4 regions of the Mesorhizobium sp. WSM4840 genome follow, and region 2 is predicted to be linked to each of the others. Evidence: predicted binding sites of a transcription regulator. Region 2 holds the regulator's gene; each other region holds the start of a gene.
What was found. The regulator PhoB, encoded in region 2, activates phosphate uptake and scavenging genes when phosphate is short. The targets are predictions, from matches to a motif close to TGTCATNNANCTGTCAT.
Positions count from the first base shown of each region.

Region 1: a site for PhoB is predicted at 4,391-4,407, ahead of ppk2 (polyphosphate kinase 2). Genes of this name have one in related genera too.
Region 3: a site for PhoB is predicted at 5,107-5,123, ahead of AC0L3I_RS23260 (PhoX family protein). Genes of this name have one in related genera too.
Region 4: a site for PhoB is predicted at 1,946-1,962, ahead of AC0L3I_RS22400 (esterase-like activity of phytase family protein). Genes of this name have one in related genera too.

Region 1 covers NZ_JBVVQD010000019.1:100,392-108,190, forward strand. The annotation lists gene AC0L3I_RS23850 (DUF2066 domain-containing protein) at 1-336, shown strand, start outside; gene hemB (porphobilinogen synthase) at 588-1,619, shown strand; gene AC0L3I_RS23860 (nucleotidyltransferase family protein) at 1,668-1,964, shown strand; gene AC0L3I_RS23865 (HepT-like ribonuclease domain-containing protein) at 1,964-2,314, shown strand; gene AC0L3I_RS23870 (dihydrofolate reductase family protein) at 2,464-3,108, shown strand; gene ppk2 (polyphosphate kinase 2) at 3,382-4,302, opposite strand; gene AC0L3I_RS23880 (aldo/keto reductase) at 4,561-5,604, shown strand; gene AC0L3I_RS23885 (glycosyl transferase family 90) at 5,641-6,612, opposite strand; gene AC0L3I_RS23890 (hypothetical protein) at 6,817-6,975, shown strand; gene AC0L3I_RS23895 (DUF982 domain-containing protein) at 7,031-7,399, opposite strand; gene AC0L3I_RS23900 (GntR family transcriptional regulator) at 7,350-7,799, opposite strand, start outside.
Region 2 covers NZ_JBVVQD010000001.1:58,389-66,187, reverse strand. The annotation lists gene AC0L3I_RS00340 (PstS family phosphate ABC transporter substrate-binding protein) at 76-1,080, shown strand; gene pstC (phosphate ABC transporter permease subunit PstC) at 1,200-2,588, shown strand; gene pstA (phosphate ABC transporter permease PstA) at 2,581-4,194, shown strand; gene pstB (phosphate ABC transporter ATP-binding protein PstB) at 4,207-5,022, shown strand; gene phoU (phosphate signaling complex protein PhoU) at 5,061-5,768, shown strand; gene phoB (phosphate regulon transcriptional regulator PhoB) at 5,785-6,474, shown strand; gene AC0L3I_RS00310 (ROK family protein) at 6,671-7,799, opposite strand, start outside.
Region 3 covers NZ_JBVVQD010000018.1:122,717-130,515, reverse strand. The annotation lists gene AC0L3I_RS23280 (ABC transporter ATP-binding protein) at 1-839, shown strand, start outside; gene AC0L3I_RS23275 (ABC transporter permease) at 836-1,597, shown strand; gene AC0L3I_RS23270 (MarR family winged helix-turn-helix transcriptional regulator) at 1,760-2,251, shown strand; gene AC0L3I_RS23265 (GNAT family N-acetyltransferase) at 2,248-2,928, shown strand; gene AC0L3I_RS23260 (PhoX family protein) at 3,019-5,037, opposite strand; gene AC0L3I_RS23255 (hypothetical protein) at 5,243-5,581, shown strand; gene AC0L3I_RS23250 (phosphatase PAP2 family protein) at 5,699-6,400, shown strand; partial or broken gene AC0L3I_RS23245 (helix-turn-helix domain-containing protein) at 6,715-6,858, shown strand; gene AC0L3I_RS23240 (CHAD domain-containing protein) at 7,020-7,799, opposite strand, start outside.
Region 4 covers NZ_JBVVQD010000017.1:100,940-108,738, forward strand. The annotation lists gene AC0L3I_RS22400 (esterase-like activity of phytase family protein) at 1-1,885, opposite strand, end outside; gene AC0L3I_RS22405 (glycoside hydrolase family 25 protein) at 2,090-3,103, opposite strand; gene AC0L3I_RS22410 (hypothetical protein) at 3,324-3,554, opposite strand; partial or broken gene AC0L3I_RS22415 (GFA family protein) at 3,722-4,104, opposite strand; gene AC0L3I_RS22420 (alpha/beta fold hydrolase) at 4,351-5,304, opposite strand; gene AC0L3I_RS22425 (SRPBCC family protein) at 5,334-5,819, opposite strand; gene AC0L3I_RS22430 (ParB N-terminal domain-containing protein) at 5,957-6,205, opposite strand; gene AC0L3I_RS22435 (N,N-dimethylformamidase beta subunit family domain-containing protein) at 6,363-7,799, shown strand, end outside.

The DNA of each region.
Region 1 (7,799 bases), on a different contig from region 2:
ATGCGCGAATCGTTCGTGAATGCTGCCGACCCGCTGGCGATGCGGATCGCGTTTCCCAAGGCGTCGCTGCTCTCAGAATCCGGGCTGGACGACAAGGCGCTGCACGAGACGGATATGGCGGCTCTGGACAAGGCCGCCAAACAGGCCGGCGCCGACCAGGCGCTTGCCGGCAGCATCGTCTGGAGCGACAAGGAATTGGGCTGGATCGCCGACTGGCGGCTGGCTACGGGCGGCAGGACCTACAGCTGGCAAGTGCGCGGCGTCAGCTTCGACGAGGCGTTCCGCGTCGCCATGCGGGGCGCGGCGCAGGTCCTGTCCGGCAACGGTCAGCCATAGGTATGCCGAGTTTCAGGTGATGCCGGCCTGCAAACGGCGGTTTCCTGCGCTTCCAGTACTCGCGTACCTAAACGTACGCTCCGTTCCGGTTCTCGGAACCCACCTGTTTGGTCGCTTCGCGCCCGTCCTCGACTCCGGCTCGGCCTAACCTGAAACTCGGCATACCGCTCCCTTACGACGCTGGCACAATCGTGCCGCATTGGTCAGCGGCGGAGGCTCGTGGTAAAAGCCGCCGATCCGGAGTTTTGGCAATGAACAGATTCACCCCAGCTAAGCCTGCCGGCGCGCGCAGCGTCGACGAGATCACCGGCAGCCGCCGTTTGCGCCGCATGCGCAAGGCCGACTGGTCGCGCCGCCTCGTCCAGGAGAACCGGCTGAGCGCCGACGACCTGATCTGGCCGATCTTCGTCGTCGACGGGAAAAACATCCGCGAACCGATCGCCGCCATGCCCGGCGTCTTCCGCCTGTCGCTTGACCTTGCCGTCAAGGAGGCCGAGCGCGCGGCAAGGCTCGGCATTCCGGCGATCGCCACCTTCCCCAATGTCGAGCTCGGCCTGCGCGACCAGACCGGTTCGCACATCCTCGATCCGGAAAACGTCATCAACCGCGCCACGCGCGCCATCAAGCACGCGGTGCCCGAGATCGGCATCATCACCGACGCGGCGCTCGATCCCTTCACCTCGCACGGCCATGACGGCATCTTGCGTGACGGCATCATCGTCAACGACCAGACCGTGGAGCAGGTCGCCGCGGCTGCCGTCATCCAGGCTTCGGCCGGGGCCGATATCATTGCCCCGTCCGATATGATGGATGGCCGCATCGGCGCCATCCGCGATGCGCTCGACGCCAATGGTTTTCAGGATGTGGCGATCATGTCCTACGCGACGAAATTCGCCTCCGCCTTCTACGGACCCTATCGCGAGGCGGTCGGCACCGCCGGCCTGCTCAAGGGCGACAAGAAGACCTACTATCTCGACCATGCCAATTTCGACGAGGCGGTGCGAGAGGCCGAGCAGGACCTCGCCGAGGGCGCCGACATGCTGATGGTCAAGCCCGGCCTGCCCTATCTCGACATCATCCGCAGGCTGAAGGACGAATTCCGCATGCCGACCTTCGCCTATCAGGTGTCGGGCGAATATTCGATGATCAAGGCGGCCGCCGCCAATGGCTGGATCGACGGCGACAAGGCGATGCTGGAATCGCTGCTCGCCTTCAAGCGCGCCGGCTGCGACGGCATCCTCACCTATTTCGCGCCCGAGGTGGCGGCGATGCTGAAGGGGTAGGCACTCGCATCGTTTTGGGATTTTGCTGCAATCCGCTAGAATGGACTCATGAGCAGGAACGAGGTCATCGAACGGTTGCAGAGGAACGCAGATGCCATCAAGGGCATGGGCGCGACTTCGCTGTATCTGTTCGGGTCGGCGGCGCGGGACGATGCGCAGCCGGACAGCGATCTTGATCTGTTCATCGACTATGATCCGGCGCGGCGCTTTTCTCTGATCGACCTGGTCGGGATCAAGCAATTTCTGGAAGAGAAGATGTCAACGGAAATTGACATCACCACACGCGACAGCCTTCATCCCATGTTGAAGGCCGAGATCGAACAATCGGCCGTGCGCGTATTCTGATGGCAGTCCGCCGGATCGAGCCGATCCTAGCCGAGATCATAGCGGCTTTGGATGGCATCAGCACTGCCACCGCCGGCAAGACCCTGGATGACTTTCGTGACGACTGGCTGCTTCGTCATGGCGTGGAGCGCGGCATCGAGATCATTTCTGAAGCCACCCGGCACATCCCGGACGATTTGCTCGCTCTTGCTCCAGAAATTCCCTGGAAACAGATTCGTGGAATTGGCAACGTTTTGCGTCACGAATACCACAAGACTTCCGACGCCATCGTCTGGACCGTAGTGACAGACAGTCTGTCGCCGCTCCGCCTAGCTGTCGAGCGCATACTCGAGGCGTCGCGGCGCAAGTAGCTGCTGCTGCAACCATCCCCTCTTTGCGGTGGTCCTGATGCTGGCCAAACAAGCCGCTCTTGCTCGGCGGCGAAGTACCGCTTGCAAAACGCAATCAGTCCAGCTAAAAACAACTGATTGTATTTTACAACCGGTTTAGGGAAGTACTCATGTCCAAGCTTCGTGTCAACGCATTCACCCTGTCTATCGACGGCTTCGGCGCCGGTCCCGACCAGGACCTGAAAGAGCCGCTGGGCATCGGCGGGGAAGCCTTGCACACATGGATGCTCGGCACCCGAACCTTCCGCAACATGTCTGGTGAAGATGGCGGGACCACGGATACCGACGACACGTTTGTGACGCGCAGCTTCGAAGATATCGGGGCGTGGATCATGGGCCGAAACATGTTCGGGCCGATCCGCGGACCTTGGCCCGATGACACCTGGAAAGGCTGGTGGGGAGACAATCCGCCCTACCATGTGCCGGTCTTCGTGCTCACCCACTTTCCGCGGGATCCTCTTGTCATGGACGGCGGCACGACCTTCTATTTCGTAACCGATGGTATCTACTCAGCGCTGGAAAAGGCGAAGGCAGCGGCTGATGGCAAGGATGTACGGCTGGGCGGCGGCGTCGCCACGATCCGGCAATATCTCCAGGAAAAGCTCGTCGACGACATGCATCTTGCGATATCGCCGATGCTGCTCGGCTCAGGCGAGAATCTTTTTGCCGGCATCGACATGCCCCGGCTCGGCTACCGCTGCAGCGAGCAGGTCGCAACGCCGAATGCCACGCATCTGATCATCAAGCGCGATTAGGACGTTTCGTCTGCTCTGTTGGCGAAACCTCGGTACAGGCCCCTTTCTCCCCGTCACTATACGGGGAGAAAATGCCCGGCAGGGCAATGAGGGGCGGCGCAATCGATCAATGATTACGCTGCCGGACAATACCCCCTATGGCAATATGACATCAAAATAAGTTTGGTCCCATGCAGTGACTTTGGCAGGTTCAACTGTCGAGGTTGGCGCTGTCTCTCATCCGCCTGCCGGCATCTTTCTCCCGTATAGTGACGGGGAGAAGGGAGCTCTGCCTTAATACTTCTCCGGCACATACAGCTCGCGCGGCAATACCTGGCGCTCGTATTCGGGATTGAAGACGCGGTCGGGCAGCGTGATCTCCTCGTGCGGCACCTCCTGATAAGGCATCTGCTTGAGGAGATGATCGATGCAGTTCAGCCGTGCCCGCTTCTTGTCGTTGCCCTCGACGATGAACCAGGGGGCTTCGGGAATGTTGGTGCGGGCGAAGGTCTCTTCCTTGGCCTTGGTGTACTGCTCCCAGCGCACGCGCGACTGCAGGTCCATCGGCGACAGCTTCCACTGCTTCATCGGATCATGGATGCGCATCTGGAAACGCATCTGCTGCTCCTCGTCGGTGATGGAGAACCAGTATTTGACCAGCGTGATGCCGGAGCGGACCAGCATGCGCTCGAACTCCGGCACGTCGCGAAAAAACTCCTCGACCTGATCCGGTTCGGCAAATCCCATCACCCTTTCGACGCCGGAGCGGTTGTACCAGGAGCGGTCGAACAGCACGATCTCGCCGCCTGCCGGCAAATGCGGCACGTAGCGCTGGAAATACCATTGCGACTTCTCGCGCTCGGTCGGCGCCGGCAAGGCAACGACGCGGCAGATGCGCGGATTGAGCCGCTGGGTGATGCGCTTGATGACGCCGCCCTTGCCGGCCGAGTCGCGGCCCTCGAAAACCACAACCAGCTTCTTCTTGGTGTAAGCCACCCAGGACTGCAGCTTGATCAATTCGGATTGCAGCGTGATCAGGTCGCGAAAATATTGCAGGCGATTCATCGAGGGCGGATGCGCGTTCTTGTAGATTCTGGCGATTTCCAGCGACAGCGCCGGTTCCGACATTTCCAGCTCATAGTCTTCGTCGAGCGTGTCGGCGAGTTCCGCCTCCAGCCAGTCCTTGGCGGGAGAATTCTGTTTTGCTTCAGTCATTTATGCTGCTCCGCGTGCACGCCCGTGTCGGCGTCCGGCCTGCCAGCCAAGATCGAACACCTTGAGCCGACTTGCATACAGGCCGGCAATGACGGTTTTATTGCAGCCGGCCTGTGCGCCGGTCGCGCAAATCCGTGAGATGTGATCGATCAACCTCAATCGCATGCACGACAAGCGGCGCGAATTGTCCTACAAATGCCACGTCCTTTTGGGCAGCCTTCGAAGCAGCCCTTCTCAACGCAATTGCGAGGATCTGACATGGAATACCGCACTCTCGGCCGTTCCGGGCTGAAGGTTTCGACGCTGACCATGGGCACCATGACCTTTGGCGGCGCCGGCGCATTTTCGGCGGTCGGCAAGACCGATCTCGACGAGGCGCGCCGGATGATCGACCTCTGCATCGATTCCGGCATCAATCTCATCGACACCGCCAATGTCTATTCGAATGGGCTTTCGGAAGAGATCATCGGCGACGCGCTCGGCGGCAGGCGCAAGGGCGATGTACTGATCGCCTCCAAGGCGCGCATGCGGATCGGTGACGGTCCCAACGACGAAGGGCTGTCGCGCTACCATCTGATCCGCGAGTGCGAGAAGAGCCTGAAGCGCCTCAGGACCGACGTCATCGACATATATTTCCTGCACGAATGGGACGGCACGACGCCGCTGGAGGAGACCATCGCCGCGCTCGACACGCTCGTCAGCCAGGGCAAGGTCCGCTATGTCGGCTGTTCCAACTATTCCGGCTGGCAAGTGATGAAGGCGCTGGGGATCAGCGACCGCCAGCACCAGCCGCGCTTCGTCACCCAGCAGATCCACTACACGCTGGAAGCGCGCGAAGCCGAATATGAACTGCTGCCGATCTCGGTCGACCAGGGGCTTGGCGTGCTGGTGTGGAGCCCGCTCGCCGGCGGACTGCTGTCCGGCAAATACAACCGCGACCAGGCCACCGCCCGCCAGCTCAGCGGCTGGTCTGAACCGCCGATCCGTGATGAGGAGCGGCTATGGCGGATCGTCGACGTGCTTGCCTATATCGGCAACAACCATGGCGTGTCGGCGGCGCAGGTGGCGCTTGCCTGGCTGCTCGGCCGGCCGGCCATCAGTTCGCTGGTCATCGGCGGACGGACCGAAGCACAGTTCAAGGACAATATCGCCGCTGCAAGCCTTGTGCTGACCAGCGATGAGCGCGCACGCCTCGACGCAGTCAGCCGCCCGCCCGTTCTCTACCCCTACTGGCACCAGCAGTTCACGGCAAAGGACCGGTTTGGTCCGGCCGATCTGGTTCTCGACCGGGAAGGTGTCTGACTCCGGATCCGGATCAGGTCGAAGGTCGCTGCGGGCTTAGCCGGAGATAAAACGCCAGACCTCGGGATCAGGCTCGATCTGACCGCTGAGCACGAAATACTTGTAGAGCACGAGCAAGCAGATCGCCTGCTCGGCCCGTTCGTCGGCGAACTTGCGGCAATAGGCGTTGGCGGCGGCAACGATGCGCTCTGCCTCAGTCGGATGACGTTCGAGATACTGCACCCGCTCGGCAAGATCCGTGAAATCAGGTTCGAGCGGTACATAGTGAACGTCAGCCACGAGTTCGCTTTCGGCGAACCATGTCTCATATGTCGGCGGCGGCATCAGGCACAGTGAATTCGAACTCATGATCCATTTTAGGTTGGTCGCCACATCGTTGCCTTCGAGTGAAATGATGTAGCGACAGCGCCGCTGCTGATCGATGCTCAGGTAAGGCTTGCGATATTCCGGCGCTGCCGTCGGTTTGGGCGTGCCGACATCGCAAAAGGGCAGATCGCGCGCGGCCTCCAGAAGCAAGGTCCTTATCGGGTTGTTGAGCTCGCCGCGCCACACCGCAACCGGAAGCTTGTCCGCGAAGGCAACATCGTCGGCGGGCATGTGGAAGTGGCGGAACTTGTTGAGCTTGAACAGGATCCCGTTCCTGTTATCGCCGGCGATCGGCCGATCCTTGACGATCGACGGCATCGCAGGCACTTCGACGACGTCGCCGAATTCGAGGTCGATGCGCAAATCGGGATCGAAGTAGCGGGTAAATTCCTTCAGATCGTAGTAATACATGCTCCGGTCTGTCGGCAGCCGGCTGACCGGTGCGGCCCCGGCGCTCGGCGCGAAAGCCTTCTGCAATCTGTTGTAATAGTTGAGACGCGCGCGGACCGATCCGTCCGAAAGCCTGGCCTGCTCGAGCAGCCCGGCGAGCCTGCGGCGGAACAGCGCCTGCGGTGCGATATCGCGCGCGGCATTGCGCGCATAGTAGAATAGCTTCTGTGCGTTTCTTTGAAGGGTGGCCATCGGTCACTTGGTGAAAAAGTCGGCTTGTGATTTGCCCTCCCGGCCCCTCCTACACCATTGTGCCGGCTATCTTGCAAGCCACGGAACCGTGTTCAGCCGGCCTGCCGGCTGTGTATGGAGCCGATCGCCCTTTGCGGTGTTGTGTTTGTAGCCCAATGCCCCTAGGCAGGGCTAAGAACCTTTGGGATTGTGAAAGGAAGAGATATGGCGCGAGCACCGAATTACGGCCAGGAACGCAAGGAACGCGACCGGCAGAAGGCTGCCAAGAAGGCGGAAAAGCAGGCGGCCAAGGCGGCAGCCAAGGAACGTTCGAAGCCCGAAGACGAGACCACGTCCGAGACCGAAACGGAAACGGCAGAGTAAAACGCATCCGGCCCGCGAGGCGGATCGGATTTGGCCTAGGAATCCCGCTGCGTCTTCAGGCCGGCGCCTTGTCGCTGACGAACACGTTCACCTCGCGCGCGGCGGCGATGAAGGCGCGCCTTGCAGTCATCGCCGGTTTGTCGCCGGCCAGCGCATCATGGCAGGCCTGCAGCGCTTCGCGATGCTTTGGACTGCGCTTGCCGGGCCAGTTGTTGAGGAGGTAGTCGGAAGCCTCGCGGACGGTCCGCAAGAGCTGAGTGGTTCCCTCCGCGCCCGACTTGACGGTCACGGGTGTTTCAAATCGGTTGTTTTCCATCGCCGCTCTTACGCCATCGGCGCTCGCGAAGCGAGGGCGAAAGTAGTTGCCTCGGCAATCAAGCCGCGACGACGGCAAATCCCCTGGCACGCAGGCCGCGCCGGTCATTGTGCAATGATGTCACCAGCCGGTCGCGGCTGCCGACGATATGAGCCGAAAGCCGGTGTGCCGCCTCATCCGCATCGCCGGCCCGCACCGCCGCCAGAATGGCACGGTGTTCGGCCCAGGCACGGCCGAGTGCCGCCTCGTCGCGCACCTCCAGCCAACGCGCCCGCGACAGGCGCGTCATCGCATCGCGAACCGCCCTGAACAGGAACTCGTTGCCGGACAGGCGTGCCAGCTCGATGTGAAAATCCATGCCGACGCGATGCCATCCCTCGCGCGGGGTGCCAGCGTCGCAGGAGTCCAGCATCGCCTCGATGACGTCGACGGCGCTCCTGTCCTCCAAGGCACAAGTCAGCTTGACCGCCGCCACCTCGACCGCCTCGCGGTAGACGGCGATCTGCTC
Region 2 (7,799 bases):
ATCGGAGGCTATTGGCCTCAGCGGGCGCCGAAGGAATGGCGCCGAGAGACTATTTTCCGAACAGGAGCAGGCCACATGAAGAAATTCCTCCTTACGGCGTCGGCCGCGGCGCTTGCGCTCGCCGCGTCGGCTGGTTATGCCGCCGCGCGCGACCAGATTCAAATCGTCGGTTCGTCCACAGTGTTCCCCTTCACGACGGCTGTTGCTGAAAAGCTCGGCCAGAGCGGAAAGATCAAGACCCCGGTCGTCGAGTCGACTGGCACCGGCGGCGGCATGAAGCTGTTTTGCCAGGGCGTCGGCGAAAATACCGCCGACTTCACCAATGCCTCACGCGCCATCAAGGACAGCGAACTTAAAACCTGCAAGGCAAACGGCGTGACGCCGGTCGAGATCAAGGTCGGCTTCGACGGCATCGTACTGGCGAACTCGAAGGCAGGGACTGTCGTCGATCTGACCAAGGAGCAGGTTTTCAAGGCGCTCGCCAAGAACGTCGCCGTTGACGGCAAGGTCGTCGCCAATCCCTACGTGAACTGGTCGGATGTCGACGCGTCGCTTCCCGCGACAAAGATCGAGGTGCTTGGCCCCCCGCCCACGTCTGGCACGCGCGATGCGTTCGTTGAACTCGTCATGGATGCGGCCTGCCAGGAAGAAGTGAAGGCGGCTAATGAAAAGGGCTGCGGCGAGATCCGCGAAGACGGCGCTTTTGTCGAGGCAGGCGAAAACGACAATCTGATCGTCCAGAAGCTGGAAGCCAACCCCAATGCCTTCGGCATCTTTGGCTTCTCGTTCCTTGACCAGAACGCCGACAAGCTGCAGGGCCACAAGGTCGACGGCGTCGAGCCGACCTTCGAGAACATCGCATCCGGCGATTACGGCGTTTCCCGCTCGCTCTATGTCTATGCCAAGAAGGAGCATGTTGGCGTCATCCCCGGCATGCAGGAGTTCATCGCCGAGTACACCTCGGAAGGTGCATGGGGTCCTGATGGTTATCTGGCCGACAAGGGCCTGATTCCGCTGCCGGACGCCGAGCGCGCCAAGTGGGCCGAAAACGCCAAGGCCCTGAAAGGCATGGGCTCCTGATGTTTCGGGGTCAGGGCGCATATCCGCTCTGACCCCTCATGCTCTAAAAGCCCAAAGCGCGGGACCAAGGTCCCGTGCTTTGAGCCGGTGAATGACCGGCGGTCGAGGGGACGTCCTGAATGGTCGGTTATCTCGTTATTCTACTGTTAGGTCTGGCCGCTGCGGCCTATTGGATCGGCCGGACACGCGCAATTGCCAGTGTCAACGGCGACGTCGCGCGATTGCATTCGCTGCCTGGCCAACATGGCATGTTTCTGGCGCTTTTTGCTGCCGGTCCCGCGCTGCTTGCGATCGTGTTGTGGTCGCTGGTGACGCCGGGAATTGAATCGTCGATCATTGCCGACCGCTTCTCCTCCGAGTTGTCGGGAATGGGCGTTCCGCAGGTCGAAGCTTTCATCCGCGACGCTCGCGCGATGGCCTTTGGCGGGCTTGTCGGCTTCGCCGATCCGACGAAAGAGGCAGCCGCGGCCGTCTACAAATCGATCCATACGACCAGCACCTGGATCATCTGGGCCGTCGCGTTCGTGCTTTCCGCGTCCGGATTTTACTGGGCCTATTCGCGCATCGCCCAAGCCTACCGGGCGCGCCACGTGGTCGAGCGCGTTCTTCGCGCATTCTTGATCGCCTGTTCGGTGGTCGCAATCCTGACGACGATCGGTATCGTCCTGTCGCTTATCTTCGAATCCCTGCGGTTCTTCCAACAGGTGCCGTTCTATAAGTTCCTGTTCGGCACGCACTGGTCGCCGCAGAGCGCCTTCACTGGTGCGGGGACGGAAGCCGGGGCGGTCAACCAGGACATTTTTGGCGCGGTGCCGCTCTTTGCCGGCACGTTGCTCATCACCTTCATCGCTATGCTGGTGGCCGCACCTATCGGGCTGATGGCTGCGATCTACCTTTCGGATTACGCCTCCAAAAGCGTCCGCGCGGTGGCAAAGCCGGTACTGGAAATCCTCGCCGGCATTCCGACCGTCGTCTACGGCTTCTTCGCCGCGCTGACGGTTGCGCCCTACTTCCGCGGTATGGGCGAAAGCCTGGGCCTCAGCGTCGCGTCCGAATCCGCGCTCGCGGCAGGCGTGGTCATGGGTATCATGATCATTCCCTTCGTTTCCTCGCTTTCCGATGATGTGATCAATGCCGTTCCACAATCCCTGCGAGACGGTTCCGCCGGCCTCGGCGCGACCAAGTCGGAAACCATCCGCAAGGTGGTCCTTCCCGCTGCCCTTCCGGGCATCGTTTCGGCGATGCTGCTCGCCGTCAGCCGCGCAATTGGTGAAACAATGATTGTGGTTATGGCGGCGGGCCTGGCGGCAAACCTCACGGCCAACCCGCTCGAAGCGGTCACCACCGTGACGGTGCAGATCGTGACGCTGCTTGTGGGCGATCAGGAATTCGACAGCGCCAAGACGCTTGCAGCCTTCGCACTCGGCCTGGTGCTGTTCTGCATCACGCTTACCCTCAACATCGTCGCTTTGCGCGTCGTCCAGAAATACCGAGAGCAATATGACTGATGCGATCGCGTCATTCGGCGCCGGCCGGCGGCCGGTCAGCGTTCATACCGACGATGCCGCGAAGGCGCGGCTGAAGGGTCGTTACCGCACTGAAACGTGGTTCAAATGGCTTGGCGCCGCAGCCGTCGCGTTGGCCGGCTTATTTCTTGTGCTGCTCCTGTCGACGATCGTCACGCAGGCGATCCCGGCGCTGCGGCAGAACTATCTGACGCTGCCGATCGATCTTTCGGCGGCCAAGGTCGACCCGGCGAAACTCGACGCCGCCAACTACGACGCCATCGCTCAGGAAGCGCTTACGGCAAAATTTCCTGATGTGACGAGCCGTCAGGACAAGCGCCTGCTGCGCGGACTGATTTCCACCGGCACAGGCGTCTTCCTGCGCAAAGATATTGCGGCTGATCCGGGGATGCTCGGAGGAACGGTGGACTATGCGGTTCCACTTGACGATTTTGCCGACCTTTATCTCAAGGGGTTGCTTGCCGACGTCGGTTCGGACGAAGCGATTTCGACAAGCGTCACCCCTTCGGAAACCAGCGGCGACATCGATCTGACCTTCGGCGACGACGCCATGCTGACGCTGGCGCGTGGCAATGGTGCGACCGAGGGCGAAAACGGTATGCTCACGCTGACGAGCGGCGCGTCGTCGCTGCTGGTCGCGTTCAATGGCGGTACGGTCAAGCTGACCGCGCTGTCGCCTGGGGCCAACGGGACGGCGGTCGCAAAGGGCACGGTGATCGAGGCGCTAGACAGCACGGCGCCCGCCGCGAGCGGCCAGGCATTCCTGCGCGTCATCGACACGCCGGAAGCATCGCGAAAGATTTCCGACAAGATGATCGTCTGGCTCGACACGCTGAAGAGCGCCGGCCTGATCGAAAGCCGGTTCAACTCGATCTTCTTCTTCACCGGCGCAAGCCGCGAGCCGGAACTGGCCGGTGTCTGGGGCGCGGTCGTCGGATCGTTCCTGACCATGATCGTTACGCTCGCCATCGCCTTCCCGATCGGCGTTTCGGCGGCGATCTATCTTGAGGAATTTGCCCCCAAGAACCGGCTGACGACGATCATCGAAGTGAATATCAACAATCTGGCGGCGGTGCCTTCGATCGTCTTCGGCCTGCTTGGACTTGCCGTATTCCTGAATTTCTTCGGCATGCCGCGCTCAGCCCCGGTGGTCGGCGGCATGGTGCTGGCGCTGATGACCCTGCCGATCATCATTATCGCCTCACGCGCTTCGCTGCGCGCCGTGCCGCCGTCGATCCGCGAGGCGGCGCTTGGCATCGGAGCGTCCAAGGTCCAGACCGTATTCCATCACGTCCTGCCGCTGGCGATGCCGGGTATCATGACCGGCACCATCCTCGGAATGGCGCATGCGCTGGGTGAAACCGCGCCGCTGCTGATGATCGGCATGGTCGCCTTCATCGTCGACATTCCCGGCGGCTTCACCGATCCCGCGACGATCCTGCCGGTGCAGATATTCATGTGGGCGGATTTCCCGGAAGCCGGGTTCCAGCAGAAGACTTCGGCGGCGATTTTGATTTTGCTGCTTTTTTTGGTCATCATGAATGCCATCGCGGTGATACTGCGCAGGCGCTTCGAGCGGCGCTGGTAAGGAGTAGAGGATATGAACATCATGACGGAAGCCGGCGTCGAACAGAAACTGAGCAGCGGAACCATCGCCCCTTCGATCAAGATGAAGGGCGACAAGGTCTCTGTTCATTACGGCGAGAAGCGAGCTCTGTTCGACGTGGATCTCGATGTCCGCGAGAACCAGGTGACGGCGTTGATCGGCCCATCGGGCTGTGGCAAGTCGACCTTCCTGCGGTGCCTGAACCGAATGAACGACACCATCGATATCGCGCGGGTGAGCGGCAAGATCACGCTCGACGGCGAGGATGTCTACGACCCGAAGATCGATGTCGTCGAGCTGCGAGCCCGCGTCGGCATGGTATTCCAGAAGCCGAACCCGTTTCCGAAGTCGATCTATGAAAACGTCGCCTACGGTCCGCGCATTCACGGCCTGGCCAGGAGCAAGGCCGAGTTGGACGGCATCGTTGAATCGAGCCTGAAGAAGGCCGGCCTGTTCAACGAGGTCAAGGATCGCCTGCTCGAGTCGGGTACCGGTCTCTCCGGCGGACAGCAGCAGCGCCTGTGCATCGCGCGCGCCATCGCCGTATCGCCGGAAGTGATCCTGATGGACGAGCCCTGTTCGGCGCTCGATCCGATCGCCACCGCCCGCGTCGAGGAACTGATTGACGAACTGCGCCAGAACTACACGATCGTCATCGTCACCCATTCGATGCAGCAGGCAGCGCGCGTGTCGCAACGCACGGCGATGTTCCATCTCGGCTATCTGGTCGAGGAGGGCGCGACCGACAAGATGTTCACCAACCCCGACGACAAGCGCACCCAGGACTACATCACCGGCCGGTTCGGCTGAGCGGTCCGGCGGCGAATTTCGAACACGAGGACAGTATCATGGGTGAACACACCGTCGCATCTTTCGACGAGGAACTGGAGCACATCGACAGGCTGATCCGCGATATGGACGAGCTCGCCGCCGCGATGGTCGCAGCCTCGATCCGCGCGTTGCTTGCATCAGACAATGCGATGGCGCAGCGCGTCGTCTCGGACGACGCCATCATGGATGCGCGGCAGCGCGAACTCGACGATAGTGCGATCACGCTGATCGCCAAGCGGCAGCCGATGGCGCAAGATCTGCGCGCCGTGGTTGGCGCAATCCGCATGGCCGGCGATCTCGAGCGCATCGGCGACCTGGCCAAGAACATAGCCAAGCGGGTCAGCGCAGTCGGGCAGAGCGCCACGCCGCGTAATCTCTCGCACGGTATCGACGCGATGGCGGATCTCGTTCTTGTGCAGCTCCGCGGCGTGGTCGAGCACTATGTGTCGCGCAATGCCGGCGCGTTGAAAGAACTGCGCGCCGACGACCAGAAGATCGACGTGAAATACACGGCGGTTTTTCGCGAACTCCTGACCTACATGATGGAGGATCCGCGCAACATCACCGCCTGCACGCATCTTCTGTTCTGCGCCAAGAATCTCGAGCGTATCGGCGATCACGTCACCAACATCGCCGAAAACGCCTACTATGTCGTGACCGGGCAGCAATTGCCGGCGGATCGCCCGAAGCTCGACGAAACGACGATGTCGGCGCCGGCGACATGACGGGGGTGACCGGTCGATGATCGCGCCACGCATCATGGTGGTGGAGGACGAAGAGCCGCTGGGCGTCCTCCTCCGCTACAATCTGGAATCCGAAGGCTATCAGGTCGAGGTGGTGACGCGCGGCGACGAGGCCGAAATCCGGCTGCAGGAAAACGTGCCCGATCTTCTGGTGCTCGACTGGATGGTGCCGGCGGTTTCCGGCATCGAGCTTTGCCGACGCCTTCGGATGCGCCCCGAAACCGAGCGGCTGCCGATCATCATGCTGACCGCACGCGGCGAGGAGAGCGACCGGGTGCGCGGCCTCTCGACAGGGGCCGACGACTACCTGGTCAAGCCGTTCTCGACACCGGAATTCATGGCCAGGATCAAGGCGCTGCTGCGCCGCGCCAAGCCCGAAGTGCTGTCCAGCGTGCTGAAGGTCGGCGACATCATGCTCGATCGCGAATCGCACAGGGTCTATCGCAAGAAGAGCGAGATCCGGCTCGGGCCGACCGAATTCCGGCTGCTCGAATTCATGATGCGGCACCCAGGTCGGGTCTTCTCGCGCAGCCAGTTGCTCGATAATGTCTGGGGCGAGACGATCTACATCGACGAGCGCACGGTGGACGTCCATGTCGGCCGGTTGCGCAAGGCGGTCAACAATGGGCGCATGCCCGATGTCATCCGCACCATCCGCGGTGCGGGCTATGCGATCAGGGAAGACTAGCTGATATTCAGGTGATGCCGGCCTGCGACCGGCGATTTCCTGCGCTTCCGGTACTTACCCAAAAGTACGCTCCGTTCCGGTTCTCGGAACTCGCCCAGTCTGGTCGCTTCGCGCCCGTCTTCGAGCCCGGCGCGGCCTGACCTGAATCTCAACACATCCCCAAGTCGCATTCCGCCTTTGTTCCTTGCCTTCGGACTCACGCCACGTCCTTCCTGATCGTGCCGGACTTCCCTTGCGCGCCCGGCGCGAAAATCTCCTGGTCGACGAAGCTCAGCGCTCGCAAGGCGCAGCCTTCGCGGATCAGCGGCAGCTCGTTCGTCTCGGTGTCGAAGGAAATCGAACCCGAATGCTGGCCGCCGGCGGTCTGGGCGATGGCCTCGCGCAGGGCCGGCTCGATCAGGTCGAAGGCGGCAGCGCTGGCGCCGACCATGGCGACCGGCGCCGGATCGATCAGCGCGAACAGGCTGCCAAGCCCGAAGCCGAGCGCTTCGCCGGCCTTGCGGTAGGCTTCGCGCTCCGGTCCGTCCGTCTGGCGCGCCCGGGCCGCCAGTGCCCGCATCTCGGCGTCGCTGACATCGGCGACCGGCTCTGCGTTCTCGCTCAATTGCCTTGCGTTGCGCCAGATGGCGTAGTTGCCGGCATAGGCCTCGACGCAGCCGCGCCGCCCGCAGCGGCAAAGCGCGCCGCCCGGCCGATGAATCATGTGGCCGAATTCGCCGCCCGAGGAATGGGTGCCGGTGAACAGTTCGCCCTTCAGCACCAGCCCCATACCGATGCCGTGCGAGAGCAGGATGGCGATGAAATCGTCGCGATAGCGATCCGGGTCGCGCCAGCGCAGCGCCACGGCCATCATGTTGCAGTCGTTCTCCATGATGGCCGGGATGCCGAACTCGCGTTCCAGAATGTCGGCGAAGGCGATGTTCGTCTGCGGCGTGATCGGCGACCACAACATGGCGCGCGCATGCGAATCGGTGATGCCCTGGATCGCCAGCGCGATGCGGGCGACGCTTTGGACGTCGAGGTCGGGGTCTTCGATCCGGCGCCGCACGATGGCGACACATTCGTCGATCAGCTCGTCGCGCGACATGGTCAGCGTGTCCAGCCGGCGCTGTTCCTCGGCGACCACCTGTCCGGCATAATCGATGACAGCGACCGACAGGAAATTCAGCGACAACACGACCGCCAATACCGCAGCGGCTTCCGGTTTGAGGCTGAGGCCGACCTGCGGTCGGCCGCGTTTCATCGAAACGGTCTCGCTCGCCTTGCTCTCGGTCAGGATGCCTTCCTGGATCAGGTCGGAAGAAATCGCCGATATGGTCGAATGA
Region 3 (7,799 bases), on a different contig from region 2:
GCGGCGAGATCTTTGCGCTGCTCGGGCCGAACGGCGCCGGCAAGACGACGCTGATCTCGATCGTCTGCGGTATCGTCAACCGCTCGTCGGGCACGGTCACCGTGGACGGCAACGACATCAGCCGGAATTATCGCACCGCGCGCAGCCTGATCGGGCTGGTGCCGCAGGAACTGACCATCGACGCGTTCGAGAGCGTATGGGCGACGGTCAACTACAGCCGCGGCCTGTTCGGCAAGCCGGCCGACCACGCCTTCGTCGAGAAGGTGCTGCGTGATCTGTCGTTGTGGGACAAGAAGGACGCCAAGGCGATCACCCTGTCCGGCGGCATGAAGCGGCGGCTGATGATCGCCAAGGCGCTGTCGCACGAACCACGGGTGCTGTTCCTCGACGAACCGACAGCCGGCGTCGACGTCGAGCTGCGCCAGGACATGTGGGCGATGGTGCGCCGGCTGCGCGAGGATGGCGTCACCATCATCCTGACGACGCACTATATCGAGGAGGCCGAGGCGATGGCCGACCGCGTCGGTGTTATCAATCGCGGCGAGATCGTGCTGGTCGAGGACAAGGCCGAACTGATGCGCACGCTCGGCCGCAAAAGGCTGTTGCTGGAATTGCGCAGTCCGCTTGTCACCATACCCGAGACGTTTTCGCGCTATGCGCTGGAGCTTTCGCCGGACGGCAATCAACTGACTTACACCTATGACAACCAGAGCGAACGGCCAGGCGTCGCCTCGCTGCTGCGCGACCTTGAGACGGCCGGCATCCAGTTCCGCGATATCGACACGCAAAACAGCTCGCTCGAGGAGATCTTCGTTAATCTGGTGAGGAGGGACGCATGAACCTGCGAGCCGTCTGGGCGATCTACAAGATGGAAATGGCGCGCGCCTTTCGGACCGTGCTGCAGAGCATTGTTTCGCCGGTCATCTCGACATCGCTCTATTTCGTCGTCTTCGGCTCGGCCATCGGCTCGCGCATCACCGAGATCGACGGCATCAGCTACGGCGCCTTCATCGTGCCGGGGCTGATCATGCTGTCGCTGCTGACGCAGTCGATCTCCAACGCCTCTTTCGCCATCTATTTCCCGAAATTTGTCGGCTCGATCTACGAATTGCTGTCGGCGCCGGTGTCCTATCTGGAGATCATCATTGCCTATGTCGGGGGTGCGGCGACCAAGTCGATCATACTCGGCCTGATCATACTGGCGACCGCAGCGCTGTTCGTGCCGTTGACCATCGAGCATCCGTTCTGGATGCTTGCCTTCCTGGTGCTGACGGCGGTGACCTTCAGCCTGTTCGGTTTCATCATCGGCATCTGGGCGAGAAGCTTCGAGCAGCTGCAGCTGGTGCCGCTGCTGATCATCACGCCGCTGACCTTCCTTGGCGGCAGCTTCTATTCGATCGACATGCTGCCCGGCGTCTGGCGCTCGGTGACGCTGTTCAACCCCGTCCTCTATCTGGTCAGCGGCTTTCGCTGGAGCTTCTACGGCAAGTCCGACGTCTCGATCGGCATCAGCCTCGGCATGACCGTCGTTTTCCTGTTTATCTGCATAGCGATCGTCGCGTGGATCTTCAGGACCGGGTACCGGCTGCGGACCTGACCGAACGGCCTGCCCAGGCGACGCAGCGCCAGCATCCGAGCGATGTTCCCGACCCAAGGCGACCTAATCTGGTGACGACGCTTGAAAGCGGCCGTGCGATGGCGGCGCTTGATTTCCATATAATGTTATATATGATGTTATCAATGTGCTGGCGGGTCGATTATGGAAGACGTCATAAGGTCCCTTGGCTTCCTGTGCCTGGGCAGCAGGCTGAAGCGTATTGGCGAGCAATTGCAGGCGGATACGCAGCGCCTGCTCGACTGCCTCGATGTGCCGGTTCAGTCGAGCCAGTACCCGCTGCTGGCTGCGCTCGACAGGCTGGGCCCGCTGCCAGTCGGGGAACTGGCGAAATCCCTCGGGGTCGCGCAGCCAGGTGTAACGCGGAGCGTGTCGCTTCTGGCCGAATTGGGACTGGTCGAGGTCAGTCCATCGGATGATGACCAGCGGCGCAGGATTGTCTGCCTCACCCTGCACGGCCAGCGGCTGGTCGATGTTGCAAAGCACGACGTCTGGCCGCGCATCGAGAATGCCGTCGCGAATCTGTGCGCGGATCTTTCTGGGCCGCTTCTTGATCAGCTGGCCGCCATCGAGGACGGCCTCGCCGCGGCGCCTCTCGACCGTCGTGTAAGGAAGCCGGAAGGTGCCGCGCGATGAAATACCTGCTTGACCGTCCCGTGTGGAGCGCGCTTCGGACGCGACACCAAGCCTTCGCGCAAGGTGACGACCTCGCCATGCGGTATCGGCCCTCGATAGCTCCCTTCGCCGCCAGTGCCGCGGACGATGCGGAAAGCCTGCAGGCGCTCGGAAAACTTGTGTCCCCAGGCGAGAGTGCGATCCTGCTTCAGGTGGACGCCATTGCTCTGCCCGCGGAACTTTCGGCGACTTCGACCGCGCCCGGGGTTCAGATGATTGCCGAGCGGCCATTGCAGATGGTCTCCGACAAGCGCGTGCAACGTCTGACGCGAGACGATGCAGCTGAGATGCTCGCCTTGGCATTGGTCACCAAGCCTGGCCCATTCACGCTCGAAGCCTTGAGCCTCGGCGATTTTTGGGGTGTGAAGATCGAGGGCCGACTTGCGGCGATGGCCGGCGAACGCATGAAGCAACCCGGCTATACCGAACTTAGCGGGGTGTGCTCACATCCGGAATTTCGGGGCGGTGGCCTGGGCAAGCTGCTGTCGCTGTTCGTGGCAAACCAGATAGCGGCGCGCGGCGAAGTTCCCTATCTCCACGCCTATGCCAGCAACACCACGGCCATAGGATTATACGAGTCCATTGGCTTCAGGTTGAGAAGCATGATGAACGTGGCCGTGGTTCAGCGCGCCGAATGAGCCCATCAGGCGCATTCCCGCGCATCAGGAAAAGGAAGGATTTCGTATCGACGAAATCCTTCCTTGGCGCTGCTAGCACCTTGCGGCGATTCAGACCGCGATCTTGCCGCCGCCCTGCTTGGTGATGGCGACGACCGATGGCCGCACCGGCATGTCAGGCTTGAAGTCGGGCCAGCGGGTCGACAGGTCCTCATAGTAAGAGGGACGGCCAAAAGGCTCCCAGTCTTCGCCGCCATCGGCCGGATGCTGAACCGCGACGAAGGCGGTCTGGTCGTCGGGCGTGAATAGCGGACCGCACATTTCGGCGCCGATCGGCACGCGGAAGAACAGCTTCGAGGTCGCTCGCGCCTCGCCTTCGGTGTCGACCGCCCACAGGCCATCGGTGCGGCCGGTCGCCTTCGGGCCCTGTCCATCGGTCGAGACCCAGAGCCGGCCGGCCGAATCGATGGCGCAATTGTCCGGCATGCCGAACCAGCCATTGGCGGTGGTTGCGGTCGAGAAGGTGGCGCCGACTTCGGCCACCGAGGGATCGCCGCATTTCAGCAGCACTTCCCACTTGCCCTTGGCAGCAGTGAAATCGCCACCGTCCTCGACGATCTCGATGATGTGGCCGAAGGCGTTTTCGGCGCGCGGGTTGGCGGCATCGACCTGATCCGTCTTGCGCTTCGAATTGTTGGTCAGCATGACGTAGACTTTGCCGGTCGTCGGATTGGGCTGGATATCCTCGGGGCGATCCATCTTGGTGGCGCCGAGCAGGTCGGCGGCGCGGCGCGTCTCGATCAGCACGTCGGCCTGGCTGGCAAAGCCGTTCTCCGCCGTCAGCGGGCCCTGGCCGAAGACGATGGGCAGCCATTCGATCGACCGGTCCTCGGCGAATTTGGCGACGTAGAGCGAGCCGTCGTCGAGAAGATCCATGTTGGCGGCGCGGTCCTCGGCGTTGAACTTGCCGGCGGTGACGAATTTGTAGACATAGTCGAAGCGCTCGTCGTCGCCGAGATAAAAGACGACACGGCCATCCTTGGCGACGATTGATTCAGCGCCCTCATGCTTGAAGCGGCCCATCGCAGTGCGCTTCCTCGGCACCGAGGTCGGGTCGTTGACGTCGACCTCAACGATCCAGCCGAAGCGGTTGGGCTCGTTCGGCTCCTTGCCGATGTCGAAGCGGTCATAATGCGCCGCCCATTCATAGGCGCCTTCGGGAATGCCCAAGCGCTTGTAGTTGGCGGCTTCCGCGTGACCGGCCGGCAGTTCGCCCGAGAAATAGCCGTGGATGTTTTCCTCGGCCATGACGTAGGTGCCCCAGGGCGTGACACCGCCGGCACAATTGTTGACGGTGCCGAAGACCTTCGTGCCGGTCGGATCGGCACTGGTCTTGACGCGGTCATGTCCGGCGACCGGGCCGGACAGTGCCATCTCGGTGTTGGAGGTGATGCGGCGATTGAGCTTGCCGTCGCGCACCACCTGCCATTTGCCCGACTCCTTGCGGATCTCGACGATGGTGCCGCCGTGTGCTGCCATCTCGACATCGACCTGTTCCTTGCTCAAGGGCGCTATTTCGAGCGCTTTTTTGCCGTCCTTCTCGCCGACTTTCACGATGCCCGGGAACATCAGATGCGGATTGGTGTATTCGTGGTTGACCACCAGCAGGCCATGCTCGGCCGAGCCGTCGATCGGGATATAGCCGACATAGTCGTTGTTGTAGCCAAACTGTCTTTCCTGGGCCTGCGCCGACTGTTTTGTCGGATCGAAGTCCGGCGAATCGGCGAACAGCGGATCGCCCCAACGCAGCAGCACGTCGGCGTCGTAGCCGGCGGCGACATGATGCTTGTCGTCGACGCCGGCCTCGACCTCGTTGAAGCTGAAGGCCGAGCCGCCGGCGGCGCGGGCATCGTCGGCGAGGATCAGCGCGAGCGGGCTGACGGTGACGGCGATGGCGGTTGCCGCGAGCGATCCCTGCAGGAAACCACGGCGCGAAAAACGCGCGGCGATGATCTCGCCCATCGTCTGGTTGTCAGTGGGATTGGCTCCTGGCCCATCGTTTTCCTCAAGCAGACTGGTGCGGAAATGGGCATTTGGGGAAAGATGTCCGGTCGAGCGATGTTCAGTCATGGGGGCTTGCCTCTGGCTTCTTTGGGATGGCTGGAGCGTGTTGCTTGACTGACCGCCTATCGCCAGCAGATCACAGTTTGATGACGTTGCCGGCCAATTCCAGCCCCGATTTCATGTCCATGATCAGCTCCGCTTGACCGCGACCCGAGCTTCGGAAACAACATCTGCGGCAGGCGCGGAAGATCGCATCGAGAGGGACAAAAAAGTGAGTTTCTGGGGACTGGGGCAGCTTGGCATTTCGACGGTGATCTTCCTGCTGGCGGCGACGGCGGCCAAGCAATGGGGAATGGCGCCGAGCCTCGGCAAGATCGTTTTGACTCTGGCGCTCTATTCGGCGGGCAATCTTATCATGCTGAGGCTGATCCGTGAATTCGGCATGTCGGTGTCGTTCAGCCTGTCGGCGGTGATCCAGCTGGTATCGGTGAACGTGGTGGCACTGGTGTTCTTCGGCGAGCGCGTCGATGCCTTGCAGGCGACCGGCATCGCGCTCGCCGTCGCAGCGGTGGCGCTGATCACGCTCGGGCCCTATCTGCAAAAACTGTAACCGCGCATGACCCCGAAAATCGGAATCGATTTCGCTGGGGATCATGCGCCAGTCAAAATGCTACAGCGTACTTTGCGCGTCTAAAAGGACGCTCGGCGCTGTAGGACGATCGGGCCGATGAAGAATACCGCAAGCAAGCTGCTCAACTGGATCGAATTCCCGGTCCTGCTGGCCGGACTGGTCATCGCCGGCGGACTGTGGGGATTCGAGGAGCTGATGGAGGTGGCGCGAGACACCACGCCGCACGCCTTCGACACGGAAATCCTGCTCGCCTTTCGTGAAGCGGGCCAGCCCGACAATCCGATCGGACCGCCATGGCTGGAAGGGGCGATGCGCGACATCACCAGCCTCGGCAGCGCCATCGTGCTCGGGCTGATCACGGCGGCGGTGATTGTCTATCTGCTGCTGATCCACAGGCCGGGACCAGCATTTCTCGTCTTCGTAGCGGTTGCGGGCGGACAGGTCCTGTCAAGCACGCTGAAACTCGGAATCGACCGGCCGCGCCCCGATCTGGTCTCGCATCTCGCCGACGTGGCGTCGCTTTCGTTTCCGAGCGGCCATGCGATGCTGTCGGCGGTGACATATTTGACGCTGGGCAGCATGGCGTCGCGCTTCCTGCCTGGGCGAACGACGAAGATTTACGTGCTGTCGCTGGCGGTGCTGACGGCACTGCTGGTCGGTATCAGCCGCGTCTATCTCGGCGTCCACTGGCCGTCCGACGTGCTGGCTGGCTGGTGCGCCGGCTTCGCCTGGGCGATGCTGTGCTGGCTGGCCGCATGGGCGTTACAGCGCTGGCGCGGGCAGACCGACGGCGCCTGAACCGGCTGGTCAGAACGACGCTGCGTCGGTCAGCGTGCGGTCAAATCAGCGTGTTGGCGAGCTCATGCCCGCAACCTGCCAGCTGGAAAACCGTCGACACTAAGAACGTCGACCACATCAAAAGCCCTGAAAACTCTCAACTGTTAATCCCTTTGAATTTCGATTGCTGAAAATTGAAGACCGCCGTGGCTATTTCCGCCAGACGACGCGTAACGCGCGAGCTCTGCAGGACACAAGCGGTTTTGGTGCGCGCACATGCCTGACATGTGCATTATGATGGTTGAACCATCATAATAATGGTATTCTACATGGGGATGCAGTCTCAGACGGGGGTTCTTAGCCGATGGATCACTGCCGCGCAGATGCGCGCCGCAAGGGCGCTGGCCGGCATCGATCAGAAGACGCTCGCCGAGCGCGCCGGGGTTTCGCTTCCAACCATTCAGCGCATGGAAGCGACGGCGACCGCCGACAGTCCTGCCGATGATCCCGCCGCCTCCTTGGCTTTATGCGTGCCCTAAACCGCTGTGCGCGGCGCAACTGGAAAAAGCCCCCGGGAGAGGTCAAAACCTCCTCCTCATTTGTCAACGATCTCGGGACGGATTCCGACGCAAGCACCGCGTCAGCCGGCGGCGCCGGGCGCGCTGGCGTCTTCGTGCGGCGCGGCGGCCAGGTCGGCGCGCGCCTTGCGCGCGAGCTTTTTTGTCGAGCGCCTGGGCCTATCGCCGAACAGATCGCCTGCCGCCGCGAGACAGGTCTTTTTCAGGCTTTTCTCCGAGCGCTTCAACAGCTTGCTCAGGAGTCGCGTTTCCTGAGGAGAGCCGAGCGGCCGCTCGCCGGCATCGAGAAGGTTGCGCAGGACGAATACATCATGCAGTTCGCCCAGCTTTTCGCCGAGTTCGTCGACCGCCTTGCGCCGGGCCTTGATCGGCGTCGGCCACAGCCTTCCAAGCAGCGACAGATGCATGCCGTGAGTCTTCGCCGCCTTGCGCAGATCGTGGAAATCGTCGGCATCACCGCGGGAGCCTGCCTTGTCCAGCGCCTTTCTGGCGCGACGCAGACTGATGCGGGCGCCTTCGGCAAGCACATCGGCGGCCTGTTCGGGCTGGTCGGGCAAGGCCAGCGTATCGATCCGGCTGATACCCTCCTCGCAAGCGGCAATCGCGGCAGCTATCGCGGCGCCGAGGCCGGCTCCACTATGCAATTCGTGCTGGCGCGCGACGAGCGTGTCGCGAACGGCATCGAGACCGCCGCCGGCGCTTTGCTCGGGAAAGTTTTTTGCCAGCCGGTCGATGGTTTCAACCAGCGCGGTTGCCTCGCGCGGACCGGCAAGCAGGGCAGCCACCTGTCGGTAACACTGATTCTCGGTCCCGCAAAATGTTTCGTCTCCGGAACGGACCAG
Region 4 (7,799 bases), on a different contig from region 2:
CGTCATGCGCGGTGATCTCCGACAGCCCCATCCAGCCAGCTTCGGTCGCTTCGAGCGGATAGCGCACTGCCGACCATTCCTTGGCCTGCGGCTTGTAGGCCAAAAGCTTGACCTGGCCCTTCGGATCGTCGGCCCATTCGCGCTGCACCGCCATCACCAGCGTCAGGTCGTCGCCCTCGCCAATGGTGGTGATGCCTTCGAGGCCGAAGCGGCTCTGATGAGCGAGCAATTCTGTCGGGAAGCCGATTTCCTGCTTGATCTCGCCCTTGCCGTCGACGCGCAGGATGGCGTGCGGGACGAGCTTTGCCGGATCGCCTTCATTGGCCAGCCAGAAGCCGCCTTCACCGTCGGCGACAATGCCTTCGATATCGAGCTTCTGTGCAGGATGGCCGCCACGCGTGACGATGGTCTTGCCGGTGATCAGCGCCGGCGTCTGCGTGGCATCGACCTCGAAGATCGACGGCGCGTTGGCGTAGAACGAGTCCGAGGCTGCGAAGAGCTTGCCGGCGGTGTCGCCTGCCGCGAGCGCCGAAAGCGCACCCCAGCCCAGCGGCGTGCCGTCTGCCGTGAGCTTTGCCGTGATCATCGGGTAAGTGGCGGGACCCTCGGAGCACTCGTAGACCATCACGTGCGAGCGGGCGAGCCCGTCCTCGACCAGGTCGGCCTCGTTGGCGGTGACCAGGAGATTGCGCGACGGAATCGCCACCAGGCCTTCCGGGCCGATGCCGGACGGCAAGATCTGCACAAACCGAGGCTCCGCACCCGTGTCCTTGTAGACGCCGACAACGGAGCCACGCTCCGAAGCGACGAAAATCAGTCTGTCCTCGCCGAACGTGCCGGTCTCGAGACCTTCCGGCTCGACGCCCTTCTTGTTGCGGTCGTCGGGATAATGGCCGGCATTGGCGACCTCGTACTCGAAGGACGGACCGGATTCGTAGAGAACCTCGCCCTTCTTGCTGAAGATCGTGAAGCCGCGCGAGCCGCCCTTGTAGTCGCCTTCGTTGGCGACGACGAGACGGTCATTGTCGAGCCATTTCACGGCGTCGGGTTCGCGCGCGACGTTTTCCATTTTGCCATCGAAGGACAAGGCGCCGTTCTTCTTGGTGTCGATCTTGTCCAGCGTGACGGAGCCTGCGGAGAAGTGCGTGACGATCGCACCGGTTTCGGCGTTGACGATGGCGATGTGGTTGTTTTCCTGCAGCGTGACCACTATCTCGCCGGCCTCGTTGAAGGCGACGAATTCCGGCTCCGGATCTTCCGCCGCGACTTCGACAATGCCCGCCAGGTTGACGGTCTTCATTGTCGCGCAATCAGGGTGGCCTTCGGCAAGCGTGAAGATCTTGAGGTCGCCCGCCGGCATCTGCGGAATCTCTCCGTCGTTCAGATCCTCGTCGCGCTCGTTCTCGATGGCGATGGCCAGAAACTTGCCGTCCTTGCTGAACGCCAGTGAGTCCGGCTGGCCGCCGAGGTCGCAGGTGCCTTCGATCGCCTTGGAGGCAAGATCGATGACGGTGAGGTTGCCCGAAGGCTTGGCTTTGCTCTGAGACGTGTTGACGCCGGCCAGCACCTTGCCGCCGATGACCACAACCGAGGTCGGCTCGCCGTCGATCTTGGCGATGCCGCCGGCCTTGGGCGCCTTGGGATCGGCGATGTCGATGAAGCCGACCGCACCGAGCGGGCTATCGGAATAAACCAGCGTCATGCCGTCTTCGCTCGCCGTGATGATCTCGGACGAAGTCGGCGTGGTCTTCTCGACGTCCGCCGGGAGGTTTCCGGCGACCGCGAAGCTCGCGACCCGGTTGAACATCATGTCGGCATGGGCCGGCAGCGAAACGGAGGCAGCAAGCGCTGCCGTCAGGACGAAAAGCGCGGAATGGCGGGGCACGGGTGGCGTCTCCTGTTCGAATGGAAGCCACCTGATTTGCGGGAACCACATTTCAAAGCGATGACGGATCGATGACACTTCCGCGACAGGCGGTCAGGGTCCGTCGATATTCACCTCATGCTGGCCTGCAAATGGCGGCTTTCTGCGCCGCGATCAGCCCCCACAGGCGCGAACAGCAAGAAGCTCCAGCCCCGGAAGGACGCCCTACTCCGCCTCGGCCACCATCTGCCGCCCACCAACCCAGTTCCGCCAGGCTTCCTCGTCGCCGTGGAACACGTTGAGGTCGATGCGGCCCCTCACCCCGTGCGACAGGCCGGAGCCGGAATACTGCCAGAACACCCATTTGCGGCCGGGATAGACCTTTGCCGGGTGCTGTGCCACCGCGCGCAGCCAGAATGGATAGTCCAGAAATGCGCCACGCAGATTGTCGCGGTAGAAATCGGGCGCGGTGTAGATGATCGGCCGCTGGCCGTAGTGGCGCTCGAGCTTGTCCATGAAGACCTGCATCTTCTCCAGCACCTTCTGCCGCGACGGCCGCCGCTTGCAGCTGGATTCGCCGTTCCACTCGACATCGATCACCGGCGGCAAGGCGCCCTCGACCCTCGGCACGTTGCGGATGAACCAGTCGGCCTGCTCGCCTGCCGTGCGGCACCAGTAGAAGAAGTGATAGGCGCCGCGCTTGAGGCCGGCGGCGTCGGCATTGCGCCAGTTCTTCCTGAACATCGGGTCGAGATGATCGCCGCCGTCGGTCGCCTTGATGTAGGCGAAGTTCGCGCCCTGCGCGCGCAGCTTGCCCCAGTTCACGTTGCCCTGCCAGCGCGAGACGTCGACGCCGTGAACGGCGAGGTGTCTGGGCGAGGCCCTGCCGAAATTGATCGGCTTGGCGTCACGAAAACGATAGCGCTGGACCGGCTCGGCGAGCATCGGTGCTGCCTGTGCCAGCCGCGTCGGCGCCACCAGGGCAATCGGCTCGGCGGGTGGTTCGATGCTTTCCACAGGCTCTGGAGTGGCCATAGCCACAGTCTGCCCCGCCTCTTCCTGCGCGAAGTCGGGTGCCGCATCGGCCGCACCGACCGACGCTACCGGCGCGGGCGGCCGCACAACCGAACTGGTCGTCTCGCTGGACGGCACTTGCAACGCGTCGACGCCGGACGTGGATGTGCAGCCGGCAAGGCACAGAGACGCGAGCACAAAGATGACGACGCCTGAAAACCGCATCTGGACCTGTACGCAGAACACAACAGACCGAGGGCAAGACAACGCCGCCGGACAAACCAGTCCAGATTACTAACGAGAAATTACCAACAAAGTTTGAATCAAATTGTTAGGACGAGAGGGCAAGCAGAATACATGGCTTCATCGCCGCAGCGGTGATTGCTTGGAACGCCGGCAGGACAGAGAGGGCGCGAAGGATCGCCGATGCCTGCAGGCCCGCTGCCTAGCCGCACAGCCATAGCTTATGGCAGCTCTCGGCTACCATGTGAGCGGGCGGTACGAAGCGGTCGGTGTCGGGGCGATCGGTGACGGGATTGACCGGCGCATCATCCCGGCGAACCTTTTCTTCAAGCAGCGAGCGAAGCTCGGCCGGCTGCACGCGGTCGCGCTCCATCACGAGCTTGACCATCGGATCGCTCAAAAGCTCATCCAGGGTGTTGATTCTGTCCTTCATCCGTCGCCTCCTCGACTGCCGACCCGCACGTAATAGATAGGCGGCAATGATGGCTCGCCAATGACGCTTTGCCGGCTATCTCGTGTCCCGGATGAAAAAAATTGGGCACTCCCTGTGCTTCAGTTCGCCTGTGCTTCGGTTCGCCTGTGCTTCAGTTCGCCTGTGCTTCAGTTCGGGGGTGGGGCGCCTTCATATTGCGGCAGTCCGTCGTCGAGCTGTACCCAGGGCTGCTTCGAGGCGGTCCACATATGCATCTGTGGTCGTCAAGCGAGCCGGAGGTGACGCCGATGATGCCGGCGGAGTCGCGCCGGGAAAACAACGTCGTGCCGCAGCCCGGGCAAAAGCCGCGCTTGAGATCGGGCGAGGAATTCACCAGCGCCACCGGTCCTTCTGTCGTCACGTCGTCGATGCGGAACAGCACGCGGGCGTTGAAGGCCGCGCCCAACGCCTTCTGGCAAAGCCGGCAATGGCAGACGCGCTCGTTGATCGGTGCAGCATCAGTGCGATAGCGCACCGCCCCGCACAGGCAGCCACCCTGATACCCGGCCATATCTGCACCCCTCATTATCTGCACCCCTCATTATCTGCATCCCTCATTCTGAAGATTGGCGGCAAGGTAGCTGCCGGTATAGCAGCGTCAATTGAAAAGCTTTGATGGCGCCATCTGTTGGCGTGATGCGGCCGGCGGGACTTGCGGTGCGGTTTCAGCAGCCGCTCTGCTGTTCTGGTCAGGCGTGACGTGAAACAAGCGTCGCCGGCCATCTCCGGAGACGGCCGGCAGGCAGTTTTCAGGCGGTTAGTTCGTTTCGCTGACGATCTCGTCCCAGGTCTTCACCTTGGTCTCGCCATTGAGGAAGGGCAGCGCGGCGGCCACCAGTTCCGGCGCGAAGAACACGTCGTAATGGGTGCGGTTCGGCAGGATGGCCAGGCGGTTCTGCGACAGGTTCTCGCGCATCCAGCCGGCGTCCTTCAGTCCGCCGCCGAGCATCTGATAGAACTTGATCTCGTGCTCTGGCCGGTACATATCGCTATCGCCGAACGCCAGCATGACCGGCATCTTCAGCTTCGGCACATCGGCGGAGTAGTCGTAGTCCTTGCGCATATAGGCGCCCAGCTGGTCGAGCAGCTTCGGAAAATCCTGCGGATGCGGCGCCACCGCCACATAGGATTTGTACATCGGCGTGTCCTTCATCATGTCGGCCATCGCCGCGCCGACCTGCGCCTGCTGGGTTCGCATCTCGGCATAGAAGCCGTCCGAGGCACAGCCCGCCGACACCAGGACCAGCCGGCGCACGGTTTCGGGATGCTGGACGGCCATGCGGAAGGCGACGCCGCCGCCCAGCGAATAACCCATGACATCGACCTGCTCGTAGCCGAGCGCCTTGACGATAGCCGCCATGTCGTCGCCCATAGCCTCCAGGCTGAGCGGCCGGTCGCCGAGCGCGGTGCGGCCGTGGCCGTGCAGGTCGACGCCGATGACGGTACGGTTTTCGGCAAACTTCGGCAGGATCGGCGCGAACATGTCGGTCGTGCCCAGACCACCATGCAGCAGAAGCAGCGGCTCGCCCTTGCCGTAGACGGCATAATAGTAGTTCAGGCCGTTGATCGGCAGCAGGCCGGATTTCGCCGGCTTCGGCATTGCTTTCGTTTCGGTCATGGCGGGCTTTGCCTCCTCGGCTTTGGTGGAGCTCGGCGCAGCGAAGAACGCTGCGGCCGAGACGAAAATGGCGAAAAATATCGATCTGGACATGTCGGCCTCCTCCCCTTCTTGCCGGTGGATCAAAGCCGCTTAGCGACTTCTTCGAGCTGGTCGGCACATTGGCTCCAGCCCTCGTGAAAGCCCATTTTTTCGTGCTGTTCGCGGTCGGCGACGCTCCAATGGCCGACCCGTACGATGTAGCGGGTCTTGCCCGTGCCCTCGTCCTCGAGTGTCACCACGCCGGTCATAAATGGCTTTTCGGAAGGCTCCCACGCCTTGGTATAGGCATCGGTGAAGACGAGCTTCTTGCCTGGCACGACTTCGAGGAAGACGCCGGGGTTCGCGAACTCGTTGCCGTCGGGACCGGCCATGACGATCAGGCTGGAGCCGCCGGTGCGAACGTCCATCTCGGCGCGCGGCGTCGTCCACGGCTTTGGCGCGAACCATTGCGTTACGAGTTTCGGCTCGGTCCAGCAGCGATAGACGTTCTCGCGCGGCGCATCGATGATGCGGGCAAGAACCAGTTCACGGTCGGAGCTGGGGGCGATATCGAGCTTGGTCGTCATGGTGGTCTCCTCACTTGCTGCTAAAGAGTTGGCTTGAATGCCCGTTTCCGTCTCAAGGACGAGTGGGCAACGCGCAGCCCGACAGGGTCTCGCGAAAAACTTCGCCTGGCCGATTCCGGCGGACGCCGAATGAGAGCTTAGTGGCGCTTGGCTTGCACCAGATAGGCGTCGATCTCGGTCTCGCCGAGCCACTTCGCCGCTTCCAGCCGGTGCAGGCCTTCGACCAGGATATGGCGCTTGCCGTCGTGGCGCACCTGGATCGGCGTCTTCATGCCGTTTTCCAGAATGTCCTCGGCCAGATGCCGGACGGTCTCGGGATGCAGTGTCTTCCTGCGCGCGGTCGGCACATAGATGTCGTCCACCTTAACCTTTTGCACTCTCAGCATGTCGGCTCCCGTGGCGGAAAAGGCCGCCCTTTGTGAGATAATCTGTTTGGCAGGCAAGGCCAAGGCCGGCTGTCAGCTATCGCTGGCCCGATCGTTTCCAATTGACGCTTGCCCGGCAGATGGTCGAAATGACGCGTTCGACCCTTCACAGGCGTTCATGACCAAGCTTCCTACCGAATTCCCCGATTTCGGACTGACGCCCCACCAGCGCCGGCAAGCCGTGCGCGGCCACTACTGGGAGTGGCCGGGCATGGATGGCGAACGCGGCGAGATCTGGTGCTACAGCGACCGTTTTTCATACAGCCGGGGCGAGACAGTGGCGCTGCATGTCAGTTCGACAGCCTCCAGCTTCAGCGTGGCGATCGTCCGCGACGGCGGCACCGAAACGAAAATGTTCGAGACGGCCGGGATCGCGGCGCGCTGGCAGGATACACCCGACCAATGTTCGGTCGTGGGCTGCGGCTGGGACGCATCGTTTGAATTCCGCGTCGGCGACGACTGGCCGTCCGGAGCCTACCGCGCCACGCTGACGGCGGATGGCCGCGACGGCAAGCCGATCCGCTGCTACCATCTTTTTATGGTTACCCCGCAGCCCGGCAAGAAACGCGGTCGTGTGCTGCAGGTTGCCGCCACCGGCACCTGGCTTGCCTACAACACTTGGGGCGGCTCCAATCATTACGAAGGCATCACCGGCCCGAACCGCGATCAGTATGCCCCAATGGTGTCGACGCAGCGGCCATGGTGCCGCGGCTTTGTTGTTCTGCCGAAAGAGGCGCCGCGCGTGCCGCTCGAGGTCGCCGTGCCGCCGAAGACCGCGCCGCGCTATCCGCATATGGAATGGGCTTTCGCCACCGGCCATTCGAAGAAATACGCCTCGTCCGGCTGGGCAAGCTATGACAGCCACTTCTTTCGTTTTGCCGAACGCGCCGGCTATGCCGTCGACCTTGCCAGCCAGCACGAATTGCATTTCTCGCCCGAAATCCTCGACGGCTATGACTGCGTCGTGTTCGTCGGCCATGACGAATATTGGACCTGGGAGATGCGCGACGCTGTCGATGCCCATGTCGAACGCGGCGGCCATGCGGCGCGCTTTGCCGGCAATTTCATGTGGCAGACCAGGCTGGAGGACGAGGGCCGCCGCCAGATCTGCTACAAATACCGCGCCCGCGACGAGGATCCGGCCTATCGGGGCGGCGACGTGAGCCGCGCCACGAATTCCTGGGAAGCGCCGGAAATCGGCCGGCCGGGTGCCATGACCTTCGGGCTCAATGCGACCAGGGGCCTTTACGCCGGCTGGGGCGGTTGCGCGCCGCGCGGCGTGCGCGGCTATCCGGTCTACCGGCCGGAGCATTGGGCGTTTGCCGGCACAGGCATCTACTACGGCGACCTGCTCGGCGCCGACAGCCATGTCTATGGCTATGAGGTCGATGGGCTCGATCACGAAATCCGTGGCGGCCTGCCTTACCCCACCCCCGACAGCGGCGCACCGGACGGGCTGCAAATTCTCGCGGTCGGCATGGCTGCCCAAGTCGAGGAGAGCGCCGACATCGCGTTCGAAGACCAGTTTCTCGGCGACGAGGACGGACGCTTCACC